Regions from separate parts of the Lelliottia sp. GFLA7 genome, predicted to be linked through region 2. Evidence: predicted binding sites of a transcription regulator. Region 2 holds the regulator's gene; the other holds the start of a gene.
What was found. The regulator Fur, encoded in region 2, represses iron uptake genes when iron is present. The targets are predictions, from matches to a motif close to ATAATAATGAGAACNACTATCAA.
Positions count from the first base shown of each region.

Region 1: the regulator Fur is predicted to act here: its motif matches at 5,939-5,961, upstream of exbB (tol-pal system-associated acyl-CoA thioesterase).

Region 1 is NZ_JBWLAQ010000004.1:305,009-314,523, reverse strand. Features, by position in the region: gene AC07RN_RS14585 (YgiQ family radical SAM protein) at 1-294, shown strand, start outside; gene dkgA (2,5-didehydrogluconate reductase DkgA) at 562-1,389, opposite strand; gene yqhD (alcohol dehydrogenase) at 1,493-2,656, opposite strand; gene AC07RN_RS14570 (AraC family transcriptional regulator) at 2,852-3,751, shown strand; gene yghB (DedA family general envelope maintenance protein YghB) at 3,783-4,442, opposite strand; gene metC (cystathionine beta-lyase) at 4,585-5,772, opposite strand; gene exbB (tol-pal system-associated acyl-CoA thioesterase) at 6,023-6,754, shown strand; gene exbD (TonB system transport protein ExbD) at 6,761-7,186, shown strand; gene AC07RN_RS14545 (SDR family oxidoreductase) at 7,271-8,167, opposite strand; gene AC07RN_RS14540 (hypothetical protein) at 8,311-8,763, opposite strand; gene AC07RN_RS14535 (hypothetical protein) at 8,756-9,160, opposite strand; gene AC07RN_RS14530 (ESA_00282 family adhesion-associated protein) at 9,262-9,515, shown strand, end outside.
Region 2 is NZ_JBWLAQ010000001.1:786,390-795,904, forward strand. Features, by position in the region: gene ybfF (esterase) at 1-648, shown strand, start outside; gene ybfE (LexA regulated protein) at 777-1,064, shown strand; gene fldA (flavodoxin FldA) at 1,222-1,752, shown strand; gene fur (ferric iron uptake transcriptional regulator) at 2,044-2,490, shown strand; gene chiQ (ChiQ/YbfN family lipoprotein) at 2,617-2,946, opposite strand; gene chiP (chitoporin ChiP) at 3,001-4,398, opposite strand; gene glnS (glutamine--tRNA ligase) at 4,839-6,506, opposite strand; gene nagE (N-acetylglucosamine-specific PTS transporter subunit IIBC) at 6,678-8,699, opposite strand; gene nagB (glucosamine-6-phosphate deaminase) at 9,024-9,515, shown strand, end outside.

The DNA of each region.
Region 1 (9,515 bases), on a different contig from region 2:
GTGGTGGTGCCTAAAGGTGATAAACAGCGCCGTCTGCATAAAGCGCTGCTGCGTTATCACGATCCGGCAAACTGGCCGTTAATCCGTCAGGCGCTGGAAGATATGGGTAAAAAGCATTTGATTGGTTCACGCCGCGATTGTCTGGTGCCTGCGCCAACGGTGGATGAAATGCGCGAAGCGCGTCGTCAGAATCGTCATACGCGCCCGGCGCTCACTAAGCATACGCCAATTGTGCATCAGCGCTCGAATGGTGCGGCGGGTGCGAAGAAAAGCGTGAAGCGTAAGATCGGTTAACGCTGATGCCCTCACCCCAGCCCTCTCCCACAGGGAGAGGGGGAAGAGCGCACTTGCTCGCAGGTAGAAGGAGAAGAGCGCGCTTGCTCGCAAGTCGAAGATGAAGAGTGCGTTTGCTCGCAGGGAGAGGGTGAAAAACGCGGATGTCACCCAGGTGAGAACGTGTTTCTGCTCGCAGAGAGGGGGGCGGAAAGAGTTGCCTCTCCTACAGGGAAAGGGCAGAAAAGAGTTCCCTCTCCCTGTGGGAGAGGGGTAGGGTGAGGGGAATTAGCCGCCGAACTGATCCGGATCCGGCCCTAAACGTTTACCCTGATCCAGTTTTGCGATCTCGCCCAGCTCATCTTTATCCAGACGGAAATCCCATACGTCGAAGTTCTCGGCAATGCGCGACGGTGTGACCGATTTCGGAATCACCACCAGGCCGCTATCCAGATGCCAGCGAATGACAATCTGCGCCACGGTTTTGCCGTACTTCTCGGCCAGTTCACGAATGATTTTTTGATCGAAAACGCCTTCGCCACCCTGTGCCAGCGGGCTCCAGGATTCGGTTTGGATCTTATGCGTGGCGTTCCAGGCATGTAGCTGGCGCTGCTGCATCAGCGGGTGCAGCTCGATCTGGTTGATTACCGGGGCGACGCCCGTTTCATCGATCAGCCGTTGCAGATGATGCACCTGGAAATTACATACCCCAATACTCTTCACCAGGCCTGCCTGCTGCAGCTCGATCATGCCTTTCCAGGCGTCAACGTAATGATCGATCGCGGGAACCGGCCAGTGCATCAGATACAGATCGACGAAATCCAACTGGAGCTTATCCAGACTTTCCTGCAGAGCGTCATGCGGGCGTTTTTGGTCGTCATTCCACAGTTTGGTGGTGATGAATAACTCATCGCGCGGGACGCCTGCGCTGGCAAGCGCGGTTCCTACGCCGTCTTCATTTTTGTATGCGGCGGCGGTATCGATGGACCGATAGCCGACTTCCAGTGCTTTGTGAATGGCGGACACGACCTCGTCGTTACCGGCTTTCCATACGCCTAGCCCTAACTGGGGCATTACGTTGCCGTCCTGAAGCTTGATTACGGTTTGGTTTGCCATTTTTCCTCCTCCATTTGCTCATTACCGGGGGAGCCCCCGGTAATGTGGTGTGCATTAAGTCTGGACGAAAAGTCGAAAAACGAAAGGCAAGATGCGAAAACGCTTAGCGTGCCGCTTCGTAAATGCGACGGCTCACGTCCAGGGTAATGTCTTGATGTTCACCCAGTTGGGTCATGCCGTGTTCTTCCAGTTTGGCCAGCAGAGCCGGGATAGAGCTGCCGTCCAGGCCGTAACCAGAGAGGCGAGTTGGCACGCCCATCTGCTCGAAGAAGTTGCGCGTCGCTTCGATTGCGGCATCGATGCGCTCGTCTTCTGAACCGGAAGTGATGTTCCACACACGCTCGGCGTATTGCAGCAGTTTGGCGCGTTTGGTGTCACGTTTTTCATTCCACAGCGCAGGCAGAACGACCGCCAACGTCTGGGCGTGATCCAGACCGTGCATCGCAGTTAGCTCATGGCCAAGCATATGCGTTGCCCAGTCCTGCGGGACGCCTGCGCCAATCAGACCGTTCAACGCCTGCGTCGCTGCCCACATCACGTTGGCACGCACATCGTAGTTTTCTGGCTCTTGCAGCGCTTTTGGACCGTCTTCAATCAGCGTCAGAAGAATACCTTCGGCGAAACGATCCTGAATTTTGCCGTTCACCGGATAAGTGACGTACTGCTCAACCGTGTGGACGAAGGCATCCACCACGCCGTTAGCAACCTGACGCGGCGGCAACGTGTAGGTGTAAACCGGGTCCAGAATAGCGAAGACAGGCTGAACGTGGTCGTTCATAAAGGCTTGTTTATCACCCGTGGTTTTACGAGAGATCACCGCACCTTTGTTGGATTCAGAACCTGTTGCTGGCAGCGTCAGCACAGAACCCATCGGGATTGCGCTTTTCACGTCGCGACCGCCGGTTTGCAGGATATGCCACGGATCGACGCCGTCGGCATAATGAGCCGCTGCGGCGATAAATTTGGTGCCGTCGAGAACTGATCCGCCGCCCACAGCCAGCAGGAAGGTGATGTTCTCTTCACGGGCGATCTTGACGGCGTTCATCAGCGTTTCGTAAGACGGGTTTGGCTCGATGCCGCCAAACTCACGCACATCTACGCCTTCGAGGGCGCTGTAAACCTGATCCAGCACGCCGGTCTTTTTGACGCTACCGCCACCGTACGTGATCAGCACGCGAGCGCCAGCCGGAATTTGATCGCGCAGATCGGCGATAGCATTTTTGCCAAACAGAATGCGGGTTGGGGTATGCAGATTAAAGTTGTTCATTGCTCGTTCCCTTATGTGGGTGAAAAATCGTGGCGGCGCATAGGGCTACCTGATGGTGATCATTGTGGCCATCGGACGCTATCCTCTCAATGCACATTTCTGCCGTTGTCTTGCCCATTTCTACAGATGGCTGGAGAAAATGCGAAAAAGTACGCACACTGTCATCATTGGAAACGGTAGGGAGAGCGCGCACAGATGAACCGCGAAGAGATTTGCCAGCAACTGACTAAAAAAATTAACAATCTGAAAGATAAAGAAAATAATCTCAACGATGTGCTGCCAGATATTCGTTTGTTATACGGGACGCAGCCCGGAACGCGTACGCCGGTGATGTATCAGCCCGGCATCGTTTTTCTCTTTTCGGGCCATAAAATTGGTTATATCAATGAACGTGTGTTCCGCTACGACACCAATGAATATTTGCTCCTGACAGTACCTTTACCCTTCGAATGTGAAACCTTCGCGACAGAAGCGGTTCCACTGGCGGGTATTCGGGTTAATGTCGATATTCTCCAGCTCCAGGAGTTGCTGATGGACATCGGTGAAGACGAGCTTTTCCAGCCTGCGATGGCCGCGAGTGGCATCAACTCGGCTACGCTCTCCGATGAGATTTTGTGCGCCATTGAACGCTTGCTGGATGTGATGGAAACGCCGCTGGATGCGCGGATTCTCGGCAAGCAAATTGTGCGCGAGATTCTTTATCATGTGCTGATGGGGCCGGGTGGCGGGGCGCTGCTGGCGCTGGTGAGCCGCCAGACGCATTTCAGCCTGATTAGCCGCGTACTGAAGCGTATCGAAAGCCAGTACACCGAAAACCTGAGCGTGGACGAGCTGGCTTCAGAAGCGAATATGAGTATTTCGGCGTTCCACCATAATTTTAAATCGGTCACCAGCACTTCGCCACTGCAGTATCTGAAAAGCTATCGCCTGCACAAAGCCCGCATGCTGATGATTCATGACGGCATGAAGGCCAGCGCCGCAGCAATGCGCGTGGGCTATGAGAGTGCGTCGCAGTTTAGTCGTGAGTTCAAGCGTTATTTCGGCGTGACGCCAGGGGAAGATGCGGCGCGTATCAGGATGATGCAGGGGATTTAAAACTCGCCCTCTCGCTGGAGAGGGCTGATTATCAGGCGTTGCAGTATTTCTTTTTAATGACCACCGCAATGGTGCCTACCAGTCCTGCCACTAACAGGAACATCGGCAGAATCATCAGGAACGTCATCACCTGATCTTCGTGTCGTTTCACAAACGGGATCATGCTAATGGCGTAACCCATTGACGTCACCACGCCGACCCACAACAGTGCACTCAGCCAGTTAAAGAACTGGAAACGACGGTTAGACAGGCCGGAGATGCCCGCCATGGTGGGTAGCAATGTGCGAATAAAGGCCAGAAAACGCCCCGCCAACAGCGCCAGTAAACCATGACGATCGAACATACAGGTCGCCCGTTCATGGTATTTAACAGGCAGTTGCGACAGCCAGCTTTTTACCACGCGGGTGTTACCGAGCCACCGTCCCTGTAAATAGCTTAACCAGCAACCCAGGCTCGCAGCAGAAGTCAGAATCACAACGGTAGGGGCGAAGTCCATGACGCCTTTACCGATTAACGCACCTGCCAGTAACAGCAGGCTATCCCCTGGAAGAAACGACGCGGGAAGCAAACCATTTTCCAAAAACAGCGTTGCGAACATGACAAAATAAACAATGCCCACAACGTGTGGATCCGCCAGCGCAGCAAAATCGTGATGCCAGAGCGCAGCGATAATATCTTGAATGACAGCCATGGACTTTCCTGTGGAACAACTTATATGCGGCTATTGTACTCCTCATTTTATCCGCTGGCGTTGATCGCTCACGCAACAAATGCAGACTTTTCTGCTTATAGCATCGATAAAACGGTTCGGGAGTACAGTTTAAGCCTGCACATTACACGATACGCTCAAAACCTGCCGATAAATCCGCAATCAGATCGTCAACATTCTCTAAACCGATATGCAGTCGGATCAGCGTGCCGGTAAAATCCACTTCGCCGCCGGGACGCAGGTCAGCAATCTGTTCTGGTTGGTTAGGCAGAATCAGCGATTCAAACCCGCCCCAGGAGTACGCCATGCTGAACAGCGTAAAGTTATCCAGATAGGTTGCCAGCTCGTCATTGCTCAGACGTTTATTCAGAACAAATGAGAACAAGCCGCTACTGCCCGTAAAGTCACGTTGCCAGAACTCATGGCCTTTACTGCCTGGCAGCGCCGGATGATTAACGCGAGCCACCTGGGGATGTTGCGCCAGCCACTCGGCCACTTTGAGACTACTTTCATGATGCTGACGCAGGCGTACACCGAGCGTGCGTATTCCGCGGCTGGTCATATAGGCGGTATCGGCATCCACCATTTGTCCCATCAGATAGGCATTTTCGCGTAGTTGATCCCAACAGCGGGCGTTGGACACTGCCGTGCCGATCATGCCGTCAGAGTGGCCGATAAGGTATTTTGTGGCGGCCTGAATGGAGATATCGATGTCGAAATCCAGCGCTTTGAACAATACACCTGCGGCCCAGGTGTTATCGATCATGATAATGGCATCTGGTGCGACGCGACGCACGGCGCGAACAATCGCCGGAACGTCGTGCACTTCCATGGTGATGGAACCGGGTGATTCCAGGAACACAATCCGCGTATTGGGCTGAATAAGTTCCGCAATGCCTTCGCCAATCAACGGATCAAACCAGCCGGTCGTGACGCCAAGTTTAGTGAGGATTTTGGTACAGAAATCCTGACTGGGTTCGTAGGCGGTGTTGGTCATCAGAATATGATCGCCCTGTTCAACAAACGCCAGAATGGTATTCGCGACAGCCGCCGCGCCGCACGGGAACAGGGCACAACCGGCACCGCCTTCCAGTTCGCACATCGCATCCTGCAGCGAAAAATGGGTCAACGTGCCGCGACGACCATAAAACAGTTCGCCTTTCGCACGGTTGCGGGTGGCATGTTTTTTGGCCTCGACGGTTTCAAAAACCAGCGAGGAGGCGCGCTGGATAACGCTATTTACCGAACCCTGAGTGTACTTTTTACTGCGTCCGGCCTGGACAAGCGTGGTATCAAGATGTTTCTCTGCCATGTTCGCTAAACCTGTTTTATCCGTCTGGACGTCCAGACTACCATGAATGTGAAACTCTGCACCCGGATGCTTAGCGAATAAGCACAATATTTTCTAAAAAATAAGCATAAGAAATTTTTACTGTGTCAGCGCAAGGAAAATGAGCGGAAATTACGGCAGTATGTAAATACTAATGAGAACCACTATCAATTCGATGTGGTTTTGATATTATTATGCTCAGATAATGTGATTTGCGTCCTGGAGATACAGAGTGGGTAATAATTTGATGCAGACGGATCTGTCCGTCTGGGGCATGTACCAACATGCTGACATCGTGGTTAAGATTGTGATGATCGGCCTGATTCTGGCGTCCGTGATCACCTGGGCTATTTTCTTCAGCAAAAGCGTTGAGCTGATTTCCCAAAAGCGTCGCCTGAAGCGCGAACAACAGCTGTTGGCTGAAGCACGCTCTCTGGATCAAGCAAATGACATGACATCGGCGTTCCATGCGAAAAGCCTGACCTCGATGTTAGTGAATGAAGCGCAGAACGAGCTGGAACTTTCCGCAGGCAGTGAAGATAACGAAGGCATCAAAGAGCGTACCGGTTTCCGCCTGGAACGTCGCGTTGCTGCCGTCGGTCGTCACATGGGGCGCGGTAACGGTTATCTGGCCACTATCGGTGCGATTTCCCCGTTCGTCGGTCTGTTTGGTACGGTTTGGGGCATCATGAACAGCTTCATCGGTATCGCCCAGACGCAAACGACCAATCTGGCCGTTGTGGCGCCAGGTATCGCAGAAGCATTGTTGGCAACGGCTATCGGTCTGATTGCAGCAATTCCTGCGGTGGTTATCTATAACGTCTTTGCCCGTATGATTGGCAGCTTCAAAGCGACGTTGGGCGATGTTGCCGCACAGGTTCTGCTGCTGCAAAGCCGCGATCTCGACCTCAGCGCCAGCAACGTTAAGCCGGTTCACTCTGCTTCGAAACTGCGTTTAGGTTAATCAATTATGGCAATGCGTCTTAATGAAAATCTGGACGATAATGGCGAAATGCATGAAATCAACGTGACGCCGTTTATCGACGTTATGTTGGTTCTGCTGATTATCTTCATGGTTGCCGCGCCTCTGGCGACGGTGGATGTGAAGGTCAATCTGCCAGCGTCCTCCAGCCAGCCGCAGCCGCGTCCGGAAAAACCGATTTATATCTCCGTCAAAGCCGATAAATCGATGTTCCTGGGCAACGATCCGGTGACGGATGACTCCGTTATTCCCGCGCTCGACGCAATGACGCAAGGTAAGAAAGACACCACGGTCTTCTTCCGGGCTGACAAAACCGTCGACTACGAAACCATGATGAAAGTAATGGACACGCTGCATCAGGCGGGTTATCTCAAAATTGGTTTAGTCGGCGAAGAGACGGTCAAACCGAAATAAAAAAAGCTGGCGCAAGCCAGCTTTTTTGTTGTCAGCTTTAAACCACCTCCTCGGGAGGTGGTGATTGTCTTTCCAGTACAGTGGTTATCCCAGGTGTTCCCCGCCACATACGCCATGCACTTCTGCCGTGACGTAGCTTGACTCCTGACTCGCCAGATAAACATAGACCGCTGCCAGTTCCGCCGGCTGCCCCGCGCGCTTCATTGGCGTCTGCTGACCAAACTGTGGGATTTTTTCCTGCGGCTGACCGCCAGAAATTTGCAGTGCCGTCCAGATTGGACCCGGTGCGACCACGTTTACCCGAATGCCTTTCTCCGCAACTTGTTTTGCAAGTCCACGGCTGTAGTTGAGGATCGCGGCTTTCGTCGAAGCGTAATCCAGCAGATGTGGACTGGGCTGATAGGCCTGAATCGAAGAGGTCGTCACAATGCTGGACCCGGCTGGCAGGAGTGGAATCGCCTCCTGAGTTATCCAGAAAAGCGCCAGCACGTTCACCGCGTAAGTCTCTTTAAACTGTTCCGTGGTGAGGTCGGCAATGTTTTCGACCGCAGTCTGTTTACCCGCGACCAGCGCCAGCGTATCCAGCCCGCCCAGCGCGTCGTGTGCGGCATGCACTAGCGATCGGGCAAACGACTCATCGCTTAAATCGCCAGGGATCAGCACCGCTTTACGACCGGCTTCTTCGATGAGCTGTTTGACCTGCTGAGCGTCTTCTTCTTCGGCGGGCAGATAGTTAATCGCCACGTCAGCACCTTCACGTGCGTAAGCAATCGCCGCTGCGCGTCCGATGCCAGAGTCACCCCCCGTGACCAGCGCTTTGCGCCCACTAAGCCTACCGCTTCCCTTATACGTCTTTTCGCCGCAGTCAGGGACGGGCGTCATCTTCGATTGCACGCCGGGAGCAGGTTGTTTCTGTTTAGGGAAGTCACCGGTGTGATACTGGGTTGTTGGATCCTGGAATGTTGTCTGGTGATTTGCCATAAGGAATCTCCTTGCTCGCGTTGTAAAACAATAAGCATAGGTGATTCATCCAGGCTTTAGGGATTATTCAGGATAATCCTTAATCCCAGGACGGAACACGATCAGACGGGCTAATAAAGGCGACGCAAGGGGAGAGGTTAATGCTAAGGCGTGTTCGAGGAAGTATCTGTTTTAGAGGCCAGCGCGTCTTCATCCAGCGCAACCGTGGTGACATTGGATGTGCGATAGTCGCCATCCGCCAGTTTACGGGAGAGGCGCAGGGTAGCGGTTTCTCGGGCCAGTAAATATTGGTAATTCGTTTCCAGGCGGCCCATTATTTTATCTTTCAGCTCGGGCTTGAGTTCCATCACTGCATTAATCATCGCGCCGTAGATTTCTTCTTTAACCTGCAAAGAATATATTTCATGACGGTTTTGCCATTTCAAACGAACGACGGCTGCCGGGATCGATACCAGGTCTTGTGCAATGCGGGCCATCTCATCATTTTTATGTTTTTTCAAGGCCTCGAGATTTTGCTTTAAGATAAACTCATCACTTTTATGGTTATCTAAAGTCAAATAAACGTTATTATCTTCAACTTCTTTCACGTTAATCATCCTCTAGTTTATAAAAAATAGGGTTGTTTTTCTCTCTGGTAATAAGATTAAGCCAAATTTCGTTGCCTGCTTCATTTATTTGTTCGGACTTTTCAGCCATTATTTGACTTAATGTCTGGGCATCTATTTCGCCTTCGGCCTGCAGGTCGTTAAGGAGATGCGCAAAAGCTTCGATCTTTATCACGCGAAACAGTCGGTCTTTAATATGTCTGTCGTGCTCTTCCAGCAGCATATTACGTGATTTACCGGTACGGGTAACACCAATTAATATGTCGGCTTCGAAATCGGAAAGTTTTCTTTTTCCCTGAGTGAAATTAGCATGGCTTTCTGCTTCCCCCGATTTTGGAACCACAGAGGCGATGTGGAACCTGACCGGGACGAGATTCTCGGGCAGCATTTTTATTTCCTTTAATTTCAACCGGGTAGGATCAGATGGGGCGTGAGATTCGTTGACAATAACATGAGGCAAATTTAAAATCAAAAAAAATGGAGCCAACCATGAACAGCATTTCTTATTCTGTCATTACATTACTTTTGCTTACCGCTGGCGTTCTTTTATTGATGCGCGAGTTCAATAAAACGAAAGACACACGGCCACTCGGCGAGCAGCCTCAGCCCATTCCGATGACCAAGGAAGAGGGGGAAGATCATTTCTCGCTGCTGATGAATTCGATAACTCCGGTATGGTACTGGCGCGTCAATCATGAATATATCGATTTTCTTCATGCAACAATTAAGCGAATGAAGATGAC
Region 2 (9,515 bases):
CACGATATTTTGCAGGTCGATATGCGCAACCACGGTATTTCAGCCCGCGATCCGGAGATGACTTATGCGGCGATGGCCCAGGATCTGCTGGATACGCTTGATGCGAATAACATCGAAAAAGCGACGCTGATTGGGCATTCAATGGGCGGTAAAGCGGTGATGGCCCTGACGGCCATTGCGCCAGAGCGCATCAACCAGCTGGTGGTGATTGACGTGGCGCCCGTGGATTACGATGTTCGTCGCCACGATGAAATCTTTGCGGCGATCAACGCTGTCACTGAAGCGGGCGCTGCAACCCGCCAGCAGGCGGCGGCGATTATGCGCGGGCAGTTAGATGAAGAAGGCGTGGTGCAATTTCTGCTGAAGTCGTTCGTCGAGGGCGCGTGGCGATTTAACGTGCCGGTGCTGTGGGATCAGTACGATAACATTGTCGGCTGGCAGCCGGTTCCCGCCTGGCAGTCCCCTACGCTCTTTATTCGCGGCGGTAATTCACCGTATGTCACCGAAGCCTATCGCGATGCGCTGCTGGCGCAATTCCCGCAGGCGCGTGCGCATGTGATTGCCGGTGCGGGCCACTGGGTTCACGCCGAAAAACCGGAAGCGGTGCTGCGCGCCATCCGTCGTTATCTCTCTGAGAACGCGATTTGATTAAAATGTCAGCGACTGGACGCCTGTTGGCCTCCAGTCGTTGGCGTGCTGATATCAGTAATGTATGATGTCGCGCTCATCGCCCCGGCAATAGCAGGGCCGCTCGTTTTCCCCGAATTATCTGAATCATGGCCAAAGAACAAACGGACCGTACGACATTAGATCTGTTCGCGACTGAACGTCGACCGGGACGACCTAAAACCAATCCGCTTTCGCGCGATGAACAGTTGCGCATCAATAAGCGCAACCAGCTTAAACGCGACAAAAGTCGTGGGCTTAAACGCGTCGAGTTAAAACTCAATGCGGACGCCGTCGATGCCCTAAGCGAACTGGCTGAGGCCCGTGAAATCAGCCGCAGCGAGCTGATCGAAGAGATGCTTATGCTGCAACTGCAGGCATTGCGCCATTCTCAGTAAAAGTCTGAAAAACCACCCTTACCCCACTTTCATGTAGCACAGAGTGCAGTCCCGCGTGATAGCTGTTTCCGCTGACTTCTCTGTTCTGCTATGATTGCCCTTATCCGTGGACAATTTGTGCCACCATACCATTAAGTTTCAAGAGGTTATTTTACTCATGGCAATCATCGGCATTTTCTTCGGCAGCGATACCGGTAATACCGAAAACATCGCAAAAAACATTCAAAAACAGCTTGGTAAAGACGTTGCCGACGTCCATGACATTGCGAAGAGCAGCAAAGAAGATCTCGAAGGCTACGATATTCTGCTGCTGGGCATTCCTACCTGGTACTACGGCGAAGCGCAGTGTGACTGGGATGATTTTTTCCCAACGCTGGAAGAAGTCGACTTCAACGGTAAGCTGGTCGCGCTGTTCGGCTGCGGTGACCAGGAAGATTACGCAGAGTACTTCTGTGATGCGCTGGGCACCATCCGCGACATCATCGAACCGCGCGGCGCGGCGATTGTCGGTCATTGGCCAACGGCGGGTTACCACTTTGAAGCGTCTAAAGGCCTGGCGGATGACGATCACTTTGTGGGCCTGGCGATTGACGAAGACCGTCAACCAGAACTCACCGCAGAACGCGTAAACCAATGGGTTAAGCAGATCCGCGAAGAACTTCACCTCGACGATATCCTGAATGCCTGATTGATCGTGCGGCGCTGCAAAACTGTTGCGCCGCATTGATAGGTATTTCCAATTAAAATAATTGCTACAAATTTTTAACTTTTGCTTTCAGACCTGTACAATATCCCAGGTTAAAGTGGATGCCTTCGCTCAACTTTGTTGGCGATACCACGTTTTTATAAGCATACTTTGCTTGAGACTTGCAGTTTTCATTTAAGCATGGCAGTTCTATAATGAAACGCATTATCCCAAGTGCATTTTCTGTCACTTCTTCTTTAGAAGTGAATCGTTTAGCAACAGGACAGATTCCGCATGACTGACAACAATACCGCATTAAAGAAGGCTGGCCTGAAAGTGACGCTTCCTCGTTTAAAAATCCTGGAAGTACTGCAAGGGCCGGACAATCACCATGTCAGTGCGGAAGACTTGTATAAACGTCTGATCGACATGGGCGAAGAGATTGGCCTGGCGACCGTTTATCGCGTTCTGAACCAATTTGATGACGCCGGGATTGTCACCCGTCATAATTTTGAAGGCGGTAAATCCGTTTTTGAACTGACACAACAGCATCACCACGATCACCTCATTTGCCTGGATTGCGGCAAGGTGATTGAGTTTAGCGATGAATCTATCGAATCTCGTCAGCGTGAGATTGCCACTCGTCATGGTATCCGTCTGACCAACCACAGCCTGTACCTCTACGGTCACTGTGCAGAAGGCGATTGCCGCGAAAACGATCACGCGCACGACACCAAATAATCGTATTTCATACTCTGAGCCAACCTAACGGTTGGCTTTTTTTTGCCTGCTATAAATGAAAAAGCCCGGTTGCGCTTCATCCTGCGAATTTCAGGATGAAGCACAACCGGGCGTGGCAAAAGAAGATTACTTGCTGTTGTTGCTGCGGATCTCCTGCCAGATCTTGTCACAACGCTTTGCCACTTCCTGATCGTTACCGGTTTGACGCGCCTGAATACAGGCCTGGTAATCCAGCACCCGCACATTTTCCTGCGTCGCAAACTGCTCGTGCGCTTTCTCTTTTTTCAGCACAGTCAGCACGCTCTGACAGGCCTGGATTTTGTCTGGCGATCCTTCGGCGGTGTTAATACAGGCGCTGTACGCCTCTTTCAGTCGTGAGTCTTCTTTTGGTGCCTGAGGCTGTGCGCAGGCGACCAGCCCCGATGCGAGCACCGCGACGATAATCAATTTTTTCAGCATTTCAGTCTCCATTCCGGCGGGATGGGGGGAATCACCCCGCCGGCGCGTTCATCAGAAAATGGTGAATGGCGCGATGACCATGAATTTCACGTCACGCTCATCCTGGAAGATGTTGCCGTAACCGCCCGAGTAGCTTGGAATATCGGAGTGGTTGTCGTACTGGGTGAAGTGCAGTTTGAACATCGTGCCCTTCGCGCGACCCTCCTGGAGGGTGTAGATCGCATCGAGGCTATATGAGGACTCTTTCAGGCGATAGTTCGGGTCATAGTAAGCGTCCGGCGTAGCCATATCTGCAGGTTTTGCGTCCCATGCATACGCGTAAGATGCGCCAACCGCCCAGCCCGGCAGATTCCAGTTTTTCAGGTCATACATGGCGCCGAAGAATACAGCTTTCTCACCATCGGCGTTGAAATCCGAACGGTTATCCCACCAGATATCCAGGCGACCATTTGATGACGCGTAGGTCGGTGTCATACGCTGCAAGAAGTAGCCCTGCTGGCCTTCGGCCTTCACGTATGTTCCTTCCAGACGCAAATCAACTTGCCCGACTTTGTAGCCGAAGGTCAATGCTTGCAGCCATGCCGTGCCGTTATACAGATCGTTCACGCTGCCATCGCTGACTTTGTCACGCGTGCCGTAGAACTGATAGCTGGTGGACAGCGGGCCGCCGACGATATCGAATTTATAGCTGGCTTTGGCGAAGTATTGATCCACGTATCCTTCTGCCTGACCAAAAGCCGCTTCCAGCACTAAATCGTTTTTAAAGTCATATTTCGCCCCTAACGAGTGGAGGTATTCGACTTTGGTTTTCTTGTCATTCTGATAGAACTTATCCATCTCCAGATGCCACGGGGCTTTATATTCGTTGGTCCACATGTAGGAGAAACTCAACGCGCCCGCATCACCGTAGTCAAAGTTTGCCCCGGCTTCGGCACCCTGATATGTACCAGGCATAAAGCTCCAGTGTGGGGCTAGCAGCGTCTGACCGGTTGGCTGAATATACCCGCCGCGAGCCCAAACCGGGCCGTATTTGAACTTAGCGGCCGCTTTATAGAGGCTTATTCCGCTCTTATCACCCGACCAGTCTTCTTTGTAGGCTTTGTTACTCGAGGAGAACGCGATTTCGTTCGGGTGCGCGCTGTCGCCATTTTCTGCCATCTCAATGGCAGTGAACGCCGCAATGTCCAACCCGAACATGTCCGCAGCATAACCTGACTGGAAATCGAGGTTGGCGTTCCAGGTGGAATGGGACAAGTTGGTTTTGTATTTGTCTTCGGTAACATCTTTACGGTCACGTTCACGTTGCCAGTAATAGATACCGCCCGTGAGCGTGGAATCATCGATAAAGCCTGCTGCCTGAGCCTGCGGTGAAGCGATAAAGCCAGACATTGCTGTCACACCGGCAATAGCCAGCGCCAGCGCACTACGTTTGCCACTGAACGTACGCATAGTTGTTCCTCTTTGACGAATTAAAGCGCCTTAAACGGCGAAAAATCTAAAAAGACCAAACGGTCAGGGGTAGTTATAAATACCCTCGAATTAACTACCGTCTTTAGACTATTTTTCGCGACGCGAATTATCAATGCTTTTCAGTGGGCAAAATGCAGGATTATGACGAAGTGCACATAATTGGTAGTGATTTGTAACATATAGGTCAGGAAGGGTTTTTACATTAAAAAATCAACTAAATTCAATCACTAATAATTATTGATAGCGATTACATCGTTTTATTTTACTCTCCTCATGCGCATCAAATTTTATTTAATAAAATAAGTAGCAGCTCATTGACCTCAATGTTAAACGTCTCTTTTTCGATGAAATACTAACAGCCTGATCGACAAGCAAAAAAAACGCCGCAATATGCGGCGTTTGTCTCTCATTGACCTGGATTACTCGCCAGCTTTGGCCCACGTGTCACGCAGACCTACTGTACGGTTGAAGACCAGTTTGGTAGCGGTTGCATAACGACTGTCAAGACAGAAGTACCCTTCACGCTCAAACTGGTAAGCCTTGCCGGTTTCCGCATTTTTCAGCGACGGCTCAGCGTAGCCCTGTTTGATCAGCAGGGATTCCGGATTGATCGTCGCCAGGAAATCTTCCGCAGCGCCCGGATTTGGCACGCTGAACAGACGATCGTAAAGACGAATTTCAACCGGCAGCGCGTGCGCAGCGCTGACCCAGTGAATAACGCCTTTCACTTTACGACCATCTGCCGGATCTTTGCTGAGAGTTTCCGCATCATAGCTGCAGAAAATCGTGGTGATATTGCCTTCTGCGTCCTTTTCGACGCGCTCAGCTTTGATCACGTAGGCATTGCGCAGGCGCACTTCTTTGCCCATCACCAGACGTTTGTACTGCTTGTTGGCTTCTTCGCGGAAATCGGCGCGGTCGATCCAGATTTCAGCACTGAATGGCACTTCGCGGCTGCCCATTTCCGGTTTGCTCGGATGGTTAGGCATCGTCACCAGCTCGCTTTCGCCCTGCGGATAGTTTTCGATAATCAGTTTAACCGGATCGATAACGGCCATTGCGCGCGGCGCATTTTCGTTCAAATCTTCGCGAATACAGGATTCCAGCGACGCCATTTCAATGGTGTTGTCTTGCTTGGTCACGCCGATACGCTTGATGAATTCGCGGATCGATGAGGCGCTGTAACCACGGCGACGCAGACCGGAAATGGTCGGCATACGCGGATCATCCCAGCCTTCAACGTGCTTATCCGTCACCAGCAGGTTCAGCTTACGCTTGGACATCACCGTGTATTCCAGATTCAGACGAGAGAACTCGTACTGACGCGGATGCACAGGAATGGTGATGTTATCCAGCACCCAGTCGTACAGACGACGGTTGTCCTGGAATTCCAGCGTACACAGAGAGTGCGTGATGCCTTCCAGCGCATCGCTGATGCAATGGGTGAAGTCGTACATCGGGTAGATGCACCACTTGTTGCCGGTCTGATGGTGCTCGGCAAATTTAATACGGTACAGAACCGGATCGCGCATCACGATGAAAGGTGATGCCATGTCGATTTTGGCACGCAGACACGCTTTACCTTCTTCGAAGCCACCCGCACGCATTTTTTCGAACAGGGCGAGGTTTTCTTCGACGCTACGATCGCGGTATGGGCTGTTTTTGCCCGGCGCGGTCAGCGAGCCGCGATATTCACGGATTTCGTCAGCAGACAGTTCGTCAACGTAGGCCAGACCTTTGTTGATCAGCTCCACCGCATAGGCAAAGAGCTGATCAAAATAGTCTGAAGAGTAGCAAATGTCGCCTGACCAGTTGAATCCTAACCACTGCACATCGTTCTTAATGGACTCAACGTATTCGATGTCTTCTTTTACTGGGTTGGTGTCATCGAAACGCAGGTTGCATTGGCCCTGATAGTCTTGCGCAATGCCAAAGTTCAGGCAGATGGATTTCGCATGGCCAATGTGCAGGTAGCCATTAGGCTCCGGCGGAAAACGGGTATGCACTGTGGTGTGCTTACCACTGGCCAGATCTTCATCGATGATCTGACGAATAAAGTTACTCGGGCGGGCTTCAGCCTCACTCATCGTGGATTCCTCAAAGGCGTAAATAACGTATAGCGGCGTATGATCTTATAAGCCGGACGTAGTGACAACCCTTTATACGTCCAGGAGGAAAATAATGGGGGCGATTGATGCAAAAAAAAGCGGCGGAGGATAACCCCCGCCGCTTAAGGCATGAACTCTACTCAGGAGCGATTACTTGCCTTTAATCTCATACAGCGGGGTCTGGCCTGCAACAACCTGACCTTTTGCCTGAATGACCAAGCCGCTAAAGTCGTCGATATTACTACAGACAACCGGGCTTATCATCGAGCGCGCATGGGCGTTCAGATAGTCCAGATCCATTTCCAGAATCGGTTCACCGGCAACCACTTCTGCGCCCTCTTCAACCAGACGCGTAAAGCCTTTACCACCCAAAGCGACCGTATCAATGCCCATGTGGACAACGATTTCGGCACCCTTTTCGGTTTCCAGGCAGAACGCATGGTTGGTGTTGAAGATTTTAACGATAGTGCCCGCTGCCGGTGATACCACGAGTTTTTCCGTTGGTACCACTGCCACGCCATCACCCACCGCTTTGCTGGCAAACGCTTCGTCAGGAACCTGTTCAATCGCGACGACTTCGCCGGTCACTGGCGAAACCAACGCTGCGATAGTTGTTGCGTTAGGCACCGCCTGTGGTTTCGCGGTGGTTGGCGCTGCAACCGGAGCAGAAGCGGATTCTGATGCGGCTACCGGACCGGTGGTTTTCATTGCGTTAGCGATTTTTTCTGCAACGAAGCCCACAATAATCTGCACGCTGGTTTTGTTCAGACGAATCACGCCTGATGCACCCAGGCGTTTTGCCAGCGCTTCGTTAACCAGAGAGGAGTCTTTCACGTTCAGTCGCAGACGGGTGATGCATGCATCAATACCCGTCAGGTTATCAGAACCGCCCACTGCGGCGATGTACTGACGCGCCAGACCGGCTACGTCCTGGTCTGCGTTAGCGCTCACATTCACGTCCTGACCATCCGCTTCGCTACCGGCAACAGCCAGTTCACGACCCGGAGTCATCAGGTTGAATTTAGTGATCGTGAAGCGGAACACCACGTAGTAGATCGCGAAGAACACCAGGCCCTGCGGGATCAGCATCCACCAGTGTGTCGCCAACGGGTTACGGGAGGACAGCACCATATCCACCAGACCTGCACTGAAGCCGAAACCTGCAATCCAGTGCATCGACGCGGCGATGAACACAGAGATACCGGTCAGCACGGCGTGGATGAAGTACAGCACCGGCGCAACGAACATGAAGGAGAATTCCAGCGGCTCGGTGATACCGGTGAAGAAGGCTGCAAATGCACCCGCCATCATGATACCCAGAACTTTCGCTTTATTCTCTGGACGCGCGCAGTGGTAGATGGCGAGCGCCGCACCCGGCAGACCGAACATCATGATCGGGAAGAAGCCCGCCTGGTAACGACCTGTAATACCGACAACCGCTTTACCTGATTCGATGGACTGTGCGCCACCCAGGAAGTTAGGGATATCGTTAATACCCGCGACGTCAAACCAGAATACGGAGTTCAGCGCGTGATGCAGACCGACTGGAATCAGCAAACGGTTGAAGAATGCATACACACCCGCACCGGCAGAACCCAGTTTCTGGATGTGTTCACCAAAGTTCACCAGACCGTCAAAGATCAGCGGCCAGATGTACATCATGATGAAAGCAACAAAAATCATCACGAAAGAGGTCAGAATCGGCACCAGACGACGGCCGCTGAAGAAGGAGAGCGCTTTTGGCAACTCTACGCTGCTGAAGCGGTTGTAAAGTTCTGCGGAGATAATACCCACCAGAATACCCACGAACTGGTTGCTGATCTTACCGAACGCAGCAGGCACCTGGTCTGCTGGGATCTTCTGGATCATCGCCACCGCTGCCGGTGAGCAAAGCGTGGTCAACACGAGGAAGCCCACAAAACCGGTCAGCGCCGCAGCACCGTCTTTATCTTTGGACATGCCGTACGCGACACCAATCGCAAACAAAACGGACATGTTGTCGATGATGGCGGCACCCGATTTAATGAAGAGCGCCGCTAATGCGTTGTCTCCACCCCAGCTAACCGGGTCAATCCAGTAACCAACACCCATCAGAATTGCTGCCGCTGGCAGCGTGGCAACCGGCACCATCAGTGCGCGGCCAACCTTTTGTAAATAACCTAGAATACTCACTTTCTTCCCCCTTGAGACCCCGTTTAAGGCACGTTCTCAGCTGTTTTTTATTGTGTCACTAACTTATCTATACAGTTGATGAATCACTGGCATTCTGAGTGTGTGAAAAATTAATTCGTATCGCAAATTAAATGCGTACTTTTTGTGAGTTTTGTCACCAAATATCGTTATTAACCCTCCCTTCCACTGGCTAACAGGCAAAACTTATTTTATCATTCAAAAAATCAAGACGGATTGCCCCTGCTTGACGTTATCCAGGTTACGCTTATTAAAGCTCCAGGTGCGCCATCCGCCCACTCTTTTACTTTAACTTAGAGGTGAACAATGAGACTGATTCCCCTGGCAACAGCTGAACAAGTCGGTAAATGGGCCGCTCGCCATATCGTTAATCGCATCAATGCGTTTAAACCGACTGCCGATCGTCCTTTCGTTCTGGGTCTTCCAACCGGCGGCACTCCGCTGACGGCGTATAAAGCATTAGTCGAAATGCATAAAGCGGGCCAGGTTAGCTTCAAACATGTGGTGACTTTCAATATGGACGAATATGTCGGCCTGGCGAAAGAACATCCGGAAAGCTATCACAGCTTCATGCACCGTAATTTCTTTGATCATGTTGATATCCCAGCTGAAAATATTAACCTGCTTAATGGGAACGCGCCTGATATTGACGCAGAATGCCGTCAGTACGAAGAAAAAATCCGCTCATACGGCAAAATTAACCTGTTTATGGGTGGCGTAGGCAACGACGGGCACATTGCGTTTAACGAACCTGCGTCGTCTCTGGCTTCTCGCACCCGTATTAAAACGCTGACGCAT